One region of the Kluyvera sichuanensis genome, then DNA from elsewhere that is predicted to be linked to it. Evidence: predicted binding sites of a transcription regulator. Region 1 holds the regulator's gene; each other region holds the start of a gene.

Evidence for each region. The regulator LexA, encoded in region 1, represses DNA repair genes until DNA is damaged. The targets are predictions, from matches to a motif close to TNCTGTATGTACATACAGNA.
Region 2: a site for LexA is predicted at 1,912-1,931, ahead of rmuC (DNA recombination protein RmuC). Genes of this name have one in related genera too.
Region 3: a site for LexA is predicted at 2,022-2,041, ahead of sulA (SOS-induced cell division inhibitor SulA). Genes of this name have one in related genera too.
Region 4: a site for LexA is predicted at 1,661-1,680, ahead of umuD (translesion error-prone DNA polymerase V autoproteolytic subunit). Genes of this name have one in related genera too.

What each region holds. Positions count from the first base shown of each region.
Region 1 is NZ_CP162271.1:4,075,488-4,079,701, forward strand. It holds gene plsB (glycerol-3-phosphate 1-O-acyltransferase PlsB) at 1-637, opposite strand, end outside; gene AB2B48_RS19550 (diacylglycerol kinase) at 766-1,134, shown strand; gene lexA (transcriptional repressor LexA) at 1,234-1,842, shown strand; gene dinF (MATE family efflux transporter DinF) at 1,911-3,230, shown strand; gene AB2B48_RS19565 (CsbD family protein) at 3,367-3,576, shown strand; gene zur (zinc uptake transcriptional repressor Zur) at 3,632-4,147, opposite strand.
Region 2 is NZ_CP162271.1:3,957,512-3,961,725, forward strand. It holds gene AB2B48_RS19025 (dienelactone hydrolase family protein) at 1-85, opposite strand, end outside; gene udp (uridine phosphorylase) at 323-1,084, shown strand; gene AB2B48_RS19035 (CZB domain-containing protein) at 1,138-1,575, opposite strand; gene rmuC (DNA recombination protein RmuC) at 1,975-3,384, shown strand; gene ubiE (bifunctional demethylmenaquinone methyltransferase/2-methoxy-6-polyprenyl-1,4-benzoquinol methylase UbiE) at 3,485-4,214, shown strand, end outside.
Region 3 is NZ_CP162271.1:381,287-385,500, forward strand. It holds gene ompA (porin OmpA) at 75-1,136, opposite strand; gene sulA (SOS-induced cell division inhibitor SulA) at 1,491-2,000, opposite strand; gene AB2B48_RS01785 (TfoX/Sxy family DNA transformation protein) at 2,219-2,836, shown strand; gene yccS (YccS family putative transporter) at 2,826-4,214, opposite strand, start outside.
Region 4 is NZ_CP162272.1:91,883-96,096, forward strand. It holds gene umuC (translesion error-prone DNA polymerase V subunit UmuC) at 1-1,207, opposite strand, end outside; gene umuD (translesion error-prone DNA polymerase V autoproteolytic subunit) at 1,216-1,644, opposite strand; gene parM (plasmid segregation protein ParM domain-containing protein) at 1,868-2,836, shown strand; gene AB2B48_RS24690 (plasmid partitioning/stability family protein) at 2,839-3,489, shown strand; gene AB2B48_RS24695 (hypothetical protein) at 3,887-4,214, opposite strand, start outside.

The sequences.
Region 1 (4,214 bases):
GAGCAGGAAGACGCGGGCCGACCGCCGCCAGACGCTGACGAGCAAAGTGCATACGCGCGACGCGAGCCAGTTTCTGAGCGATAGTTTTATCGGTACCGTGTTCGTCAGCCATGCGGCGCAGAGAGACGGAAGGCGAGAAGCGGACAAAGCTGTCGCGGCCAAGCCAGGAGACAGCAAAGAACTTCTGGAAGCCGTTCAGCATACGCAGCGGCGGGTTAACCTCGCCTTTTTCGCGTCCTGGGGAGCGACCAAACATCACCGATACCGGCACCATTTGCACATCCAGGTCAGGATTGCTGCGGTGCAAGTCGAGATAGTCGTGGAACAGTTTGATCGACTCTTCTTTCGGCGTGTAGTAGGTGAACACGCGCGGGCCGCCGTGGATAAAGACGTAGCGCGGCAGCAGCGTACCGTCGATCTCAAGCGGTTCAAGCGGGTCGGGTAAATCGTGCGCCAGGCACTGAGCGCGCAGCGTCAGCAAGTCAGCCTTAGAGTTATAAGGCAGGACGTACATAATAGGACGCGACGTATCAAGCCCCAATTCCTGGGCAGGTTGTGCCGGAATAGACTTGCTCTTTACCAGAACACTTAATGGTAAATTCAGTAATTTGTAGTAAATTCGTGGCCAGCCGGACATAAACGATGTAAAGCCTCTGGTTAATCATGCAAATGCGCGGCAAGAATATCAGAAAGTCCGTAAAATTTCTGTTCTACCGCCTCATAACAAGCATTGTCATTGACGTAAAAACGAAAAAGGTTCTTGAGATGGCCAATAATACCACTGGGATTACCCGAATCATCAAAGCTGCGGGCTATTCCTGGAAAGGATTCCGCGCGGCGTGGATCAATGAAGCGGCGTTCCGCCAGGAAGGGGTTGCCTCTGTTATCGCGATTATTATCGCCTGCTGGCTGGATGTCGATGCCATCACCCGTGTCCTGCTCATCGGGTCCGTCCTTTTGGTGATGATAGTGGAAATTCTCAATAGTGCACTGGAAGCAGTCGTTGACCGTATCGGCTCAGATTATCACGAGCTCTCCGGCCGGGCGAAAGACATGGGGTCGGCGGCGGTTCTGCTGTCTATTTTCGTGGCGGTGTTCACCTGGGCGACGCTGCTGTGGTCTCATTTTCACTAAAGTCGTGAAAACTGCCTGATTTCGTGAGTTTTATGGTTCCAAAATAGGCAGTAGCTGTATATACTCACAGCATAACTGTATATACACCCAGGGGGCGGAATGAAAGCGTTAACGACCAGGCAGCAAGAGGTGTTTGATCTCATTCGGGATCACATCAGCCAGACGGGCATGCCGCCAACGCGTGCGGAAATTGCTCAGCGCTTGGGGTTCCGTTCCCCAAACGCAGCTGAAGAGCATCTGAAAGCGCTGGCGCGTAAAGGCGTCCTTGAGATTGTTTCAGGCGCTTCTCGCGGTATCCGCCTGCTGGTAGAAGAAGAAGAGGGCCTGCCGCTGGTAGGCCGCGTCGCGGCGGGCGAACCGCTGCTGGCGCAGCAGCACATCGAAGGTCACTACCAGGTTGACCCGTCCCTGTTTAAGCCGAGCGCGGATTTCCTGCTGCGCGTCAGCGGTATGTCGATGAAAGACATCGGTATTATGGATGGCGACCTGCTCGCCGTGCATAAAACCCAGGACGTGCGTAACGGCCAGGTTGTGGTCGCACGTATCGACGAAGAGGTGACGGTAAAACGCCTGAAAAAACAGGGTAACGTCGTCGAACTGCTGCCGGAAAACAGCGAATTTAAGCCTATCGTGGTCGATCTGCGTCAGCAGAACTTCTCCATCGAAGGGCTGGCCGTTGGCGTTATCCGCAACGGCGAGTGGCTGTAACTCTCCCCCCATTCTAATGGCTGCGATACTTCCGCTATCGCAGCCTTTTTTCGTTCTGGTCAAAACTCATGCCGCTACTTACTCACGCCGATAAGGCGCTGTGGCGCCTTGCGCTGCCGATGATCTTCTCCAACATTACCGTGCCGTTGCTGGGGCTGGTCGACACCGCTGTTATCGGCCATCTCGATAGCCCCGTCTATCTGGGCGGCGTAGCCATTGGCGCCACGGCAACCAGCTTCCTGTTTATGCTGCTGCTGTTTTTGCGCATGAGTACCACCGGGCTCACGGCGCAGGCGTTTGGCGCGAAGAACCCGCAGGCGCTGGCCCGCGCGCTGGTGCAGCCGCTTATGCTGGCGCTGGGCGCCGGGCTGCTGATCATTCTTTTCAAAACGCCGCTGATTAACCTGGCGCTCTCCATCGTTGGCGGCAGCGGCGAAGTGCTGGAGCAGGCGCGGCGCTTCCTCGATATCCGCTGGCTCAGTGCCCCCGCATCGCTGGCGAACCTGGTGCTGCTCGGCTGGCTGCTGGGCGTGCAGTACGCCCGTGCGCCGGTCGTGCTGCTGGTGGTGGGGAACGTGCTGAATATCGTGCTCGACCTGTGGCTGGTGATGGGACTGCACATGAACGTGCAGGGCGCGGCGCTGGCAACGGCGATTGCCGAATACGCCACGCTGCTGGTGGGGCTGGGGATGGCGCGCAAGGTGCTGGTGATGCGCGGGATCTCGTGGGCGATGCTGAAAACGGCCTGGCAGGGCGATTTTCGCCGCCTGCTGGCGCTCAATCGCGACATCATGCTGCGCTCGCTGCTGCTCCAGCTCTGCTTCGGCGCGGTGACCGTCTTCGGTGCCCGCCTTGGCAGCGAAGTGGTGGCGGTGAACGCGGTGCTGATGACCATGCTGACCTTCACCGCCTACGCGCTGGACGGTTTTGCCTACGCGGTGGAAGCCCACTCCGGGCAGGCCTATGGCGCGCGCGACGGCAGCAAGTTGCTGGAGGTCTGGCGCGCAGCATGCCGCCAGGCGGGCGTCGTGGCGCTGGCGTTTGCGCTGATTTACGCCCTTCTGGGTGAACATATTGTGGCGCTGCTGACGTCGCTGCCTGAGCTACAGCAGCTTGCCGACCGTTATGTGCTCTGGCAGGCGGTGCTGCCGGTGATTGGCGTGTGGTGCTATCTGCTGGACGGAATGTTTATCGGCGCCACTCGCGGCGCGGAGATGCGTAACAGCATGGCGGTGGCTGCCGCCGGGTTTGCGCTCACCATGCTGGCGCTGCCGCTGCTTGGCAACCACGGACTGTGGCTGGCGCTCGCCGTATTCCTTGCACTGCGCGGGCTATCGCTGGCCTTTATCTGGCGTCGCCACTGGAAAAACAACAGCTGGTTTGCCTGACAAAATGGTTAAAGATTCCGAATAATGAAATGACCTCAGAATGACTGACTACAATTAACCTCACGCTTAGCGAAAAAGATGCCTTTCCTGAAGCATCGGTTTTGCTATTCACTCACTGACGATCGAGGATTCGATGATGAATAAAGACGAAGTCGGCGGTAACTGGAAACAGGTTAAAGGTAAAGTGAAAGAGCAATGGGGCAAACTGACCGATGATGATATGACGGTGATCGAAGGCAAACGCGATCAGCTGGTCGGTAAAATTCAGGAACGCTACGGCTACGCGAAAGATCAGGCCGAGAAAGAGGTGGATAGCTGGGACAAACGCCACAACCACCGCTGGTAATAACGTCCTCCTGCCCGTGCGTACAAGGAAGTACGCTCCCCCTGTTTAGCGCCTGCTAGCGGGATTTCTTCTTAATCTGAATGGTATGGTCGTGATGACAGTGTTCGTGCGCGCTGCACGCTTCCACTTCCACGCAGGCCGAACACAGCCCGTGTGCTTCAATCACGTTGTGACGCAGGGCAAAGCCCATTTTGGCCGCCAGTGCATGCATGATGTCTTCCACCCCTTCCGCACACTCTTCCTTCACCACGCCGCAGCGATCGCAGATAAACATGGCGGAGGTGTGGGTTGGCTGATCGAACAGGTGACAGAGCACGTAGCTGTTGGCTGATTCGACCTTATGCACGAAGCCTTGTTCGAGCAAAAACTCCAGCGCGCGATAAACCGTCGGCGGTTTAGCCTGCGGCTCTTTAACGCGCAGCAGGTCGAGCAGGTCGTAGGCGCTAATCGCCCCTTCCTGGAGACTCATCAGACGCAGCACTTCCAGACGTTGCGGAGTCAGGCGCACGCCGCGTTGCGCACACAGCTTTTCAGCCTGCGCTAACAGTTCTTGCGTAGTGGTCTTATCCATTGGCGTCCTCGGGTTACGGGTGAAACAAACCTCTACTTTATCATGTTATGCCGGAAACGCCGAGTTT
Region 2 (4,214 bases), 120 kb from region 1:
AGATAGCCTCTTCGGGCGTATGAACGGTGGTTGAGGCGTGAGGTGAAGCCGCAGGGGCAAATCCAGGTTGTCTGTTGGTTGTCATGGCATTCTCCGTACCCTTTTAATGAACTCATAGCCAAATCACATTGCCTGAATGCGGCGTATTTTTGGTCAGCAGGGAGTAACAATAACTTGTTAATGTGATGTGAATCACTAATTGCGTGGAATTTAATGTAATATTTTTAATTCTTAGTGATTGTGGTCACGAAAAGATGTTGTGGTCTTCTATAAAGTACATTTTTGCTTCTTCTGACAAAACTGAACCACAGAGGAGTTCTTTATGTCCAAGTCTGATGTTTTTCATCTCGGCCTCACCAAAAGCGACCTTCAAGGGGCTACACTCGCTATCGTCCCAGGTGACCCGGAACGTGTGGAAAAGATCGCCGCGCTAATGGAAAAGCCGGTAAAACTGGCATCTCACCGTGAATTTACCTCCTGGCGTGCCGAACTTGATGGCAAGTCAGTGATCGTTTGCTCTACCGGTATCGGTGGTCCATCCACCTCTATCGCCGTGGAAGAACTGGCCCAACTGGGTATCCGCACCTTCCTGCGCGTAGGCACCACCGGCGCCATTCAGCCGCATATCAACGTCGGTGACGTTCTGGTGACCACCGCTTCCGTCCGTCTGGATGGGGCGAGCCTGCACTTTGCGCCGATGGAATACCCGGCAGTCGCTGACTTCGCGTGTACGACTGCGCTGGTTGAAGCGGCGAAAGCCGTAGGTGCGACCACGCACATCGGCGTAACCGCCTCTTCCGATACCTTCTATCCGGGTCAGGAACGCTATGACACCTTCTCCGGCCGCGTAGTGAGAAACTACAAAGGCTCGATGGAAGAGTGGCAGTCAATGGGCGTAATGAACTACGAGATGGAATCCGCGACGCTGCTAACCATGTGCTCAAGCCAGGGTCTGCGTGCGGGGATGGTTGCTGGCGTTATCGTTAACCGTACCCAGCAGGAAATCCCGAACGCTGAGACGATGAAGCAGACTGAAAGCCACGCGGTGAAAATCGTGGTGGAAGCGGCACGCCGCCTGCTGTAAAGGAATGCTCAAGTATAAAGGCCTCATACGAGGCCTTTTTTATATTCGGCAATTTAATGTTGTGAGGCTTCTAATAACTCGCCCAGAGATAATCCCACTTCTTCTGACAATGGCATCAGTTCATTCTTTACAGTCGCTAACGCCTCCATAAAATGGCCTTTCTTATGTAGCGATACAATAGAACCGGCACATTGATGAAACTGTGCATGGAGTTCACGAAAGCGTTCATATTCAGGATGTTTAGCTAATGACTTGCCTTCGTTATATATCCATTCACCAACCTGGCACAACGCATCGTTAGAGACCTGTGCAGCATCAAACTCATCTTCCCGATGCTCTCGCAGGGCGGTAATCCAGCGTTCACGCCATGCAATATGAAAAGCAATGGCCTCTTCAAGGATTAAGCCGTTCAGGTTTTGCTGTTCCTTAGGAATGCCAAGGCTAATATTTTCACCTGCAATTCTCTTTTTTATCCATGTGCTAAATTCCATAATATTCTCCATGTTTATGGTTGCTATCTATGTTCTATAGTCGTATTGCTCATAGGGATTAATAACTAATAAATTTATTCTTATATTATTAGGCGTTGCTGTAGTTGCCTGGGATAATATACTTATTAAGGGTATGGTAATTTATGTTGCCAGGCAATGACATTATAAATATATTTTTGTAATATATATATTTGTTATTACTCTTTCGTTGTATATTTTCCTTGCTGTTTAAATAATTTTTGAAAATGATATGAGAAATATTACTTATTATATAAATAGCACTCTGCAGGTTCATCTCTCTCTTTTTGCGTGGAGGCTCGCAGGAAACCGCTTTAAAACTGGACGTTTATACAGCACAATTCTATTTTGTGCAGATAACCGGTTTATGCAGGGGGCATTGTGGATATTGCCGTGGTGATTTATGCGCTGGTCGCGCTGGCGGGCATCGTGATTGGCTGGCTGGCGGCGAGCTATCGCGTGGCGCAGCAGCGTGCCGAACAGCTGGCTGAAGAACGCGACGTGTACGGTGAGCTGAGTGCGGCAAAACAGCAGGTTGCCCAGAACGCCCACTGGCGGGAAGAGTGCGAGCTGCTCAATAACGAGCTGCGTAACCTGCGAGAAATAAACGCCTCGCTGGAGGTCGACCTGCGGGAAGTCACCACGCTGCTGGAGACCACACGTCAGCACGGCGACGAAAAGTACCGCCTGATGCTCAACAGCGAGCAGCGCCTGAGCGAGCAGTTTGAAAACCTGGCCAACCGCATCTTCGAACAGAGCAACCGCCGGGTGGAGGAGCAAAACCGCCAAAGCCTGCACGGCCTGCTCACGCCGCTTCGCGAGCAGCTTGATGGTTTTCGCCGTCAGGTTCAGGAGAGCTTTGGGCAGGAGGCGCGCGAGCGTCACACGCTGGCACATGAAATTCGTAACCTCCAGCAGCTCAACGCCCAGATGGCGCAGGAAGCGGTCAACCTGACCCGCGCGCTAAAAGGCGACAACAAAACCCAGGGTAACTGGGGGGAAGTGGTGCTTACGCGCGTATTAGAGGCTTCTGGTCTGCGTGAAGGGCATGAATACGAAACCCAGGTCAGCATCAATACGGACGCGAACTCCCGTATGCAGCCGGACGTTATCGTGCGCCTGCCGCACCGTAAAGACGTGGTGGTGGATGCCAAAATGACGCTGGTGGCCTACGAGCGTTACTTTAACGCTGAAGATGACTACACCCGCGAAACCGCGCTGCAGGAGCATATTGCGGCGGTGCGTAACCATATCCGCATGCTAGGTCGTAAAGATTATCAGCAGTTGCCGGGGCTACGATCGCTGGACTACGTCCTGATGTTTATCCCCGTTGAACCCGCCTTTCTGCTGGCGCTGGACAGGCAGCCCGAACTGATTAGCGAAGCGCTGAAAAACAATATTATGCTGGTCAGCCCGACCACGCTGCTGGTGGCGCTGCGGACTATCGCCAACCTCTGGCGCTATGAGCATCAGAGCCGTAATGCGCAGCATATTGCTGAACGTGCGAGCCGCTTATATGACAAAATGCGTCTTTTCGTGGATGACATGTCGGCTATCGGTCAAAGCCTCGATAAAGCGCAGGAAAACTACCGACAGGCGATGAAAAAGCTCACTACCGGGCGCGGCAACCTGCTTACGCAGGCCGAGGCGTTCCGCCACCTTGGGGTGGAGGTAAAACGCGAGATTAATCCGGAACTGGTTGAACAGGCGACGGCGCAGGACGATGATTTTCGACTGCGTGACGACACAGACACGAATGATGACAATCCGTTAGCCGCCGAACGTCGCTAAAACGCTCGCCGCACGGGTTTGGTAACGGGGTGGAATCGTAGGGCAATTGCGTCCAATCTGTTACACTCCATGAACATTTTCTTGATAAGCAGGCATAGAGATGGTTGAGGATTCACAAGAAACGACGCACTTTGGCTTTCAAACAATCGCCAAATCACAGAAAGAAAACATGGTGGCGCATGTCTTCCATTCTGTCGCCGCAAAATACGATGTGATGAATGATCTGATGTCATTCGGTATCCATCGTCTCTGGAAGCGTTTTACCATTGATTGCAGCGGCGTGCGCCGTGGACAGACGGTCCTCGATCTGGCGGGCGGCACCGGTGACCTGACGGCAAAATTCTCGCGTATGGTCGGTGAAACCGGCCGCGTGGTGCTGGCCGATATTAACGACTCGATGCTCAAAATGGGCCGTGAAAAGCTGCGCAACATCGGCGTGGTGGGTAACGTGGAGTACGTGCAGGCAAACGCTGAAGCGCTGCCGTTCCCGGATAACACCTTCGACTGCATCACCATCTCCTTTGGCCTGCGTAACGTCACCGACAAAGACAAAGCGCTGCGCTCGATGTATCGCGTACTGAAGCCGGGCGGACGCCTGCTGGTGCTGGAGTTCTCCAAGCCGGTTATCGACCCGCTGAGTAAAGCTTACGATGCCTACTCGTTCCACATCCTGCCGCGTATTGGCGAAATGGTGGCAAACGACGCCGAAAGCTACCGCTATCTGGCGGAATCTATTCGTATGCACCCCGATCAGGACACCCTGAAAGAGATGATGCAGAACGCTGGGTTGGAAAACGTTGAGTACTTCAACCTGACGGCAGGGATTGTCG
Region 3 (4,214 bases), 1.4 Mb from region 1:
CTGCTATAATGTCGGTTGCTTTAGATTCAGACCAAAAAAACCCCGCAGAGCGGGGTTTTTTATTAGACGAGAACTTAAGCCTGAGGCTGAGTTACAACGTCTTTGCTACCTTTAACTTCGATCTCTACGCGACGATCTGGTGCCAGGCAGTCGATCAGCGCAGCTTTCGCTTTCACGCTGTCACAGGTGTTGCCAGTAACTGGGTTAGATTTGCCCATGCCACGTGCGGAGATTTTGTCAGCTGGGATACCTTTAGATACCAGGTAATCAACAACGGACTGTGCACGTTTTTCGGACAGACCCTGGTTGTAAGCGTCAGAACCGATACGGTCGGTGAAGCCCAGAACCACTACGGAACCTTCTTTAGGATCCAGGTTGCTCAGCTGGGAGTACATCTGATCCAGAGCCTGCTTACCTTCTGGTTTCAGAGTAGCTTTGTTGAAGTTGAACAGAACGTCAGACTTCAGAGTGAAGTGTTTGGTCTGTACTTCTGGAGCTGGAGCCGGAGCTGGAGCGATTACTGGAGCTGCTGCATCCTGCTGGCCGAAGCGGTAGGAAACGCCTACGCTCAGCATGCCGTTGTCAGGACGTACGCCAACGCTGTTTGCGTCGCCGATGTTGTTAACCCACTGGTATTCCAGACGGGTAGCGATGTCACGAGTAACAGCCCACTCAACGCCGCCAGCGAATACTGGGGAAACGCCGGTGTCGTGGTTTTTACCAACACCATCGGTGGTGTTGTTGGAATCAGCACGCCATACCATGCCGCCCAGACGGGTGTAGATGTCCAGGTCGTCGGTTACTGGGTAGCCCAGTTTAGCGGTCAGCTGTACGCCCTGAGCTTTCAGTGCGCCGCTTGTCGCGGTACCAGTGTATTCCATACGACCCAACCAGTCGTAGCCCATTTCGAAGCCAACGTACGGGTTAACCTGGTAGCCACCGAACGCGCCTGCGCCAAGCTGGCTGTTGTGGGTAGAACCGTCGTTGTTCAGGGAGCTGTTGTACCAGCCGGTGTCATGGAACTGGGACCAACCCAGTTTACCACCTGCGTACCAGGTGTTGTCTTGCGGAGCGGCCTGCGCTACAGAAGCGAAGCCTGCCAGTGCCACTGCAATCGCGATAGCTGTCTTTTTCATTTTTTGCGCCTCGTTATCATCCAAAATTTGCCATGAAGTTCTAAATAGACTCACGGTTAAATCCTTCCACCGGGGGCGTGGCTTAATAAAATACTCAGCAGATAACTGCGGTTAAGCTTGAGCACCCCTGGCGATGTAAAGTCTACAACGTCGCTCGAAACTTACAAGTGTGAACTCCGTCAGGCTTATGAAAAAAAAAGAGTTGTATATGCAATATTTAACAAATATGTCGAAAAATTAATCGATATAAAATACCGCGAACCGCACCAGACAAGCATTCTGTCTAAAATCAGCCGAAAAATCGTGGAGATAAAAAAACCGCAAAAAAAATCCCAGGAATAATCCTAATTTCACTCAATGATACAAATTTGAGTGAATTTTTAGCCCATTAAATTGTCCTGTTGGGTGAGATGTAGACTGAACTGGTCGCATAATGAGCACCATCGCGTTACCTTCCTCCGCAGCACGTTGTAATCGGGCATGTTCTTCTGCTGATAATTCATCCGTCAGCCAGCCGATAACCACACTATAATTTCCAGTCCGGGATGCCCGAACCATAGAATCAAGCATGTCGTATGAGGACATCTGGCGCAGTTGCATGACTTTCGTTAGCGGCAGACCGGATGACTGTACCCACTCGCGGCTTAACTTTTGTTGCGGCGTTAGCCAAAGCTGCCAACGGGACTGCTGACCGAGCTGCTGCAGCAACGGTAAGAGTAATAGCTGCGCCATCATTGGCTGATCTTCCCGATAAAGAACTTCGCTGATTAAAGCAGCAGACGGCGCTTTTACAGAGGTAAAAGTATGGGAAGCGGTAGTGGTTGCCGCAGCAGAAGAACGATTTACAACACCAGAAGTATACATAGTTAATCCAGCCCTGTGGGTTACTGTATGGATATACAGTACTACCCTGAAGATTAAAGATCAACCTCATTTTCTGAAAGCAACTCGCAAAAATGCACTCTAAATGCCCCTGATGGTAAATTCACCTTGCCGCGCCGAAAGAACGCGCCTATGTTGCTTATTATGCCTTCCATTAATTAATTTAATACACCCATGTCCATGATTATTAAGGATTAATCATGAAGAAAATATCGTATAAACGGATTTATCAGTCCCAGAAATACTTTTCGCTGTTGGGCAAAATCAAGTCACGGGCGCTGTTCGGCGGCTACAGCCTTGCCGTCAACAATGCGGTGTTTGCAATGGTTTCTGAAGGGGAACTGTACCTGAGAATGTGCGAGGAGAGTGCGCCATACCAGGCTAAGCATTCGCCTCCATTATTAACATTACGCAAAAGAGGATGTTCACAGCAGTTAAAATATTTCCACGTCGACAATATGCTTTGGTCCGATCAGCCGACGTTATTACAGCTTGGACAGTTCTCGCTGGCAGACGCACGGCGGGAGAAAATCCAGCAGGGGCCGCAGAGGATTAAAGATCTTCCCAATCTTTCTTTTCATATGGAGCTGTTGCTGAGTGAAGCGGGCATTAAGGATGTTCGAATGCTACAGCAGATAGGTGCGGAAGAGGCATGGCTCGCGCTTCGTCGCATTCGCAAACAGATCAGTATTAATGTGCTGTATTCATTGGAAGGGGCGATTGTCGGGGTTCATGCCGCAACGCTCCCGGCGCAGCGGCGCCAGGAGTTGCTGGAATGGGCATTAGCCAATGCCCGTACAACTGATGTTATGCCATAACCTGCTTTTGCAGGCGGCAGATTTCAGGTAACAACGAAATCATCAGGCCGATTTGTTGCAACACTAATGGCTCTTTGCTGTCTGGGCGAGGATCGAGATGTTGGATTCGCGCGGCTAAGCCGCTTAATGCCTGCTGCACCCGCTCTTCATCGGAAGGCTGGTGGTGCAGGGCATCGTCGACGTAGCATACCGCATCGTCCAGAAGAGCCAGTATTTCTGCCGTAGCCAGTTTTTCCCTATGGGCTCCCAGGGCGGAAATATAGCTGGTGAGGGTATGGTTCAGGCACAGCAGACGAAACGCCGTCTCTTGCATTTCGGCGGTTACTTTCGGTTCGCTCGACATATTAGAGACCACGGAGGCTAACTCGGCATCGCGATTATGGGCATCTCGTCGTGCGATTCGATAGGCCAGCCGGTTATCGCGCCCCTGGTGGTATTGTTCAAGAATCGCATCCAGATAGCGGCAGTTGGCGTCTACCGCGCGCTCCAGCACGCGAGGAAGGTTGCGGAACTTCCAGTCAGGCCAGATAAAGCTGACGGCGACCCAGGCTATACCGCAGCCAATTAACGTATCCACCACGCGCGGCAGCGCCACTTCGAAGCCCTCGCCGAGCAGATTAAAGCACAGCAGTACCAATAACGTGATAAACATCGTCGCGTGGGCATACTGAACGTTGCGAAACGCAAAGAACAGAACGCCGGTGACAACAATCAGCGCCAGTTGGCCCTCAAGCGAAGGTACCAGCCATAGAATCGGCAGCCCAAGCGCCACGCCGACTAGCGTACCGATGATACGCAGCGCCAGGCGATGACGGGTGGCGTTATAGTTGGGCTGGCAGACAAATAGGCTGGTGAGCAAGATCCAGTAGCCATGCTCTAAACCGGTGAACTGAATAAACGCATAGCCTGCGCATAGCACCAGCGACATACGCACTGCGTGACGAAATAGCGCCGACTCCGGCGACATATTGCGGCTCAGGCGCGAGCGAATGTCGGCAAAACCGTGCAGGCTGTCGTCCGCTAACAGGGTTTCCGTTTCGCTTTTCGTCTGAGACTGCAGTTGTTCTGACTCGATGGTCGCCAACTGCGCATCAATGGCGCGCAGGTTGTTGAGTAAAAAACCGAGCGCTTTCATCTGTTCTGGCGCAGCGCCGCTGGCGCGAACGCGGTCTAATGCAGCATCGAGATGGGAAAATGCGCGCTCAAACCGGGCATCGTGCTGGTAGGGCGTACGCAGCAAAATAGCTTTTGCCAAATCCTGACAGGCCATCGATTGCATGGAGAGCAGTCGTTGGAAGCGGAACATCACGTCGCTGTAGCGGAAGGTATCGCGCAGTGCCTGATACTGGATATGCGATGAACTGGCGCGTTCATGAAT
Region 4 (4,214 bases), on a different replicon from region 1:
GTTTCATTTGCCATTCAGGTGCAATTCCCCGGCCTGCGAACCAGACCTTTCCGGTACCGGAGTTATTGATTTTATCGAGTACCTGCATCAACTGGTCACTTCGGGCATGAGGTTGCACATCGTCGAACAAGTTCAGCTGCGCAACGCCAGTCGGCGTGAAATCATTGAGCATGACACCTGCGCGCGCATATCGATGTCCATCGTCCCAGATGCGATCGAGCGATTTAACTGCGGCCGTAATGATATCGCGGGTGTCTCTGGTTGGCGCCATCAGCTTCTCGCTGGCCACGTTCCCGTAGTAAGGCTCGGCGGCAAACGGAGATGTTTTGATAAAAACAGCTACCTGGCGACAATACTGCCGTTCGCCACGCAATTTTTCCGCTGCTCGTTCAGCATATTGGCAAACAGCCTGTCTCATCGCCTCATACGTCGTTATACGCTCTCCGAATGACCTGCTGCATACAATCTGCTGTTTCGGGGCTGGAGCGTCTTCCAGAGCGATACAGGACTCCCCATTCAGCTCCCGGACAGTTCTCTCGAGTACCACATTGAAATTACGGCGGATAAAAACAGGATTTGCCTGCGCCAGCTGCAGTGCAGTAGTGATCCCCATTGTGGCCAGCTTTTTAGAAATACGGCTGCCAACTCCCCAGACTTCACCGACAGGCTGCAGTGATAATAACTTTTCGGTTCTCCGCCGGTCACCGGGGCCAAGCATCAATACACCGCCGAATTGCGGCCACTCTTTGGAGGCCCACTGGGCTGATTTTGCTAAAGTTTTGCTACTGCCGCCACCCACTCCAATGGTCAGTCCCGTTCCGTTAAGAACGTGTTCCCGCAGCTTTCGCCCATAGTCCTCATAGCTGATACAGGTCTCAAGTCCCTGGAGGGTGAGGAAACACTCGTCGATTGAGTACTGTTCGGCGCGAATTGCCATCTCCTCAATTCTCGCCATGACTCGATTAGAGAGGCTCGCGTACAATTCATAATTGCTTGAAAAAACGTATATTTTTTCACTTAACTGCATGCTTTTTAGCTGGAACCAGGGTACGCCCATTTTTATGCCCAATTTCTTCGCAGGCCCGTTTCTGGCGATCACGCAGCCGTCGTTGTTGGACAAGACGCAGATAGGTTTACCCCGCAAATCTGGCCTGAAAACGGCTTCACAGGATGCATAGAAGCTATTTACGTCAGCCAGCGCGAACATTGAGGACATTAATTAGCACCTCGGGTTTTGTGAATGAAGGCAGTTACGACGCCGAAAATCTGCAGCTGGTCAGGATCTGGGTACAGCGTGGGATATGACGAATTCATAGGGTGTAGCGCTAAACGAGGTCTTAATAGCAACTGCTTCACAGTGAATTCGCCATCTACTTCTGCGATGACAATATCACCATGTTCTGCTCGCTCTGATTTATCCACGATCATCAGATCCCCACTGTGTAGACCAAGCTCAGTCATGGAGTCCCCAAGGGCGCGCACAAAGTAAGTCGCGCTGGGATGACGAATACAGTACTCATTAAGGTCCAGCTCTGACTCGGTGTAATCAGCCGCTGGGCTGGGAAAACCGGCAGGGCATCGTTCAATGAACAGGGGGCTTGTCTGGCGTGCTGGATTTGCAACCGGCGTGATAATGCGCAACATGTTAAACCTCTAAAATAACTGTATGCATATACAGTATATAAGCAACAAACCAAAAATCAATCATGCAATAAGTTGCTCAAATTGAGTCAAATAAGTTACCTGAGAATGATGGTTGTGTTGTTTATGGCTTTTTATTTAACTCAATTTGAGCTAAATAAATTGACCGAATCTGTAAATGGTGTATTGTTATGCTCAAATTGAGCAAAACAAAGGGTTCAAAATGATGAATGTCTACTGTGATGATGGTTCTACTAACGTTAAACTGGCATGGTTTGAACACGGCGAGATGAAAACAGCGGTGTCTCCAAACTCATTCCGACATGGCTGGAAAGTGGCTGATTTCGGTGGGGCGTTTAACTACCTGATCGGTTCAATGAAATATTCGTGGGACCGGGTTAGCCGTGATGCCGTGTCGACCACAAACGTGGAATACCAGTATGGTGATTTGAATCTTCTGGCTGTGCATCATGCTCTGCTGAATAGTGGGCTAAAGCCGCAGGACGTGACGCTGACGGTGACGTTACCGCTTAGCGAGTACTATGATCAGGATTGTCAGAAGAACGAAGAGAATATCGCGCGCAAAAAAGCGAACCTGCTGCGCGATATTTCCCTCAATAAGGGCGAGGTGTTTAACGTTCTCGATGTCATTGTTATGCCGGAGTCGTTACCTGCATCTTTTAGTCGCCTGTCAGAGATTCAACCTGGAGCAGGGGAAACAACGCTGATTATCGATCTCGGCGGAACAACGCTGGATGCTGGCGTGATTGTCGGTAAATTTGAAGACATTAGCGCTATTCACGGTAACCCATCGATTGGTGTCTCCCAGGTGACTCGAGCTGCGCAAGCGGCACTGCGCGCGGCCGATACTGAAACCAGCCCGTTAATTGCTGACCAGGTTATTCGCAGCAGAAAAGATCGTGCATTTCTTAACAGCATCATTAATGATGCTTCAAGAATTGACTATGTCGTTGACAAAATTGAAGAAGCAATTGAATCGCTGGGTGTTCGGATCGTCAGTGAACTGACGAACTTCCGCAACGTGAACCGCGTGCTGCTGACTGGTGGCGGCGCAACACTGATTGAAGATGCTATTCGGAGCGCATGGCCACTGGCGAAGGAGCGCGTAGAAGTAATCTCTGAACCTCAGCTGGCCCTGGCGCGCGAAATTGCTCTCTTCCAGAAAGAGGATTAATCGTGCCTGCAGGCAATTTTTCTATTTACCTTTACCATGATGACCCAACAGATATGCGGGCTCAGGCGACTATTGAACGGACATCACAACCACTGCGCGGCGAATTTCTCCGCGCAGCGGCGATATCCGGGGCCATCATGTATCGGATAGATATGCGTCTTCCTTCCGTGCTGACTGCTTTGTTTGCCGGTCAGATGCAGGTAGGACTTTTTGCCGGTTTGTTGGCACTGCTATCAGGGGAAGGAGAGCTCTTAAAAACTTCGGATCAGGAAACCTATCCCTGGTCGCCGGATAAACTCTCCAGCTCGTCAGAACGCCGGCGTTTTTCGCTGAAGATTAACGACGATGTAAACGCCGGATTACTGATGAGCATTTTAGGCGAAGTGTCGACGCGTAGACGTAATTCACTGTTGAGAGAACTGGTGATTGCCGGCTGCGCGATACACGACCTCGATGCCAGATTTGTGAAGTTGTTATCGAGTATGCCTGAACCGCCCGTTTCCATTCAGGAACTACAGTTACTGACAGATAAGATGCTGGGCTTAAGCACGCTGAAAGATATGCCGGCAGTGGCGAAGGAAGCTAAGTCCTCTGAACAGAAACCTGCATCTGGTAGAAACACAGTCAAAGAAAACATGAAAAAAATCTTTTGAGGGTGATCCATGCTCAACCCAAAACAATGGATTCTAAAAGTTGTTGTGTCCTATCTCCGCCGGAAGCAGGTACCACAACACTTATGGCCAGAGAATATCAAGAAAATCGGCAGCTGGTTCTTTTTAGGTTCAATACTGTCCATAGTCCCTTTGTTGATCATGGACCACGTTCCTCTGGCACTAATAATAATGCTTCAGTTAATGTTTCTGGCTTGCATTTTTTTCGGTAACTTTCTGAACGATTATGCCAAGAAATAAGTTCTGTCTGTACGTCGACATGAAAGGCCTGCTTAATCAGCGGGCCTTTCTTACTTACTGAGTAGAACTTTAAGTCCTCAGCGACATAACATAGCCCAAGTTTTTTATCTTAGTGAGAATGTTAGGGCCCATGTGGGGATTAAGTATATCTAGGACCTAACTTATTTAGTGCTGTCTTGCCAAGAATGACGGGAGTATATTTTATTTTAAAGTATTCTTTCGGTGTTATTCCTTTTAAGTTTCTAAAAGCAATATGCTGAAGGTTATCTGCATGGCCAAAAATTAAACCACCGTATAATTCTTCCGATTTATTTATGGCTGAATCAGGGGCAGTTCGTGTATTGATATATGTACCGATGGTACAATCCAAAATATAGTCATTATTTATGGTTATCCATGCATGGCAGTCAAATATTGGTGGAATTCCATTTTCAAGCCATTCGACACATTTATTCTGGTTAAACTTA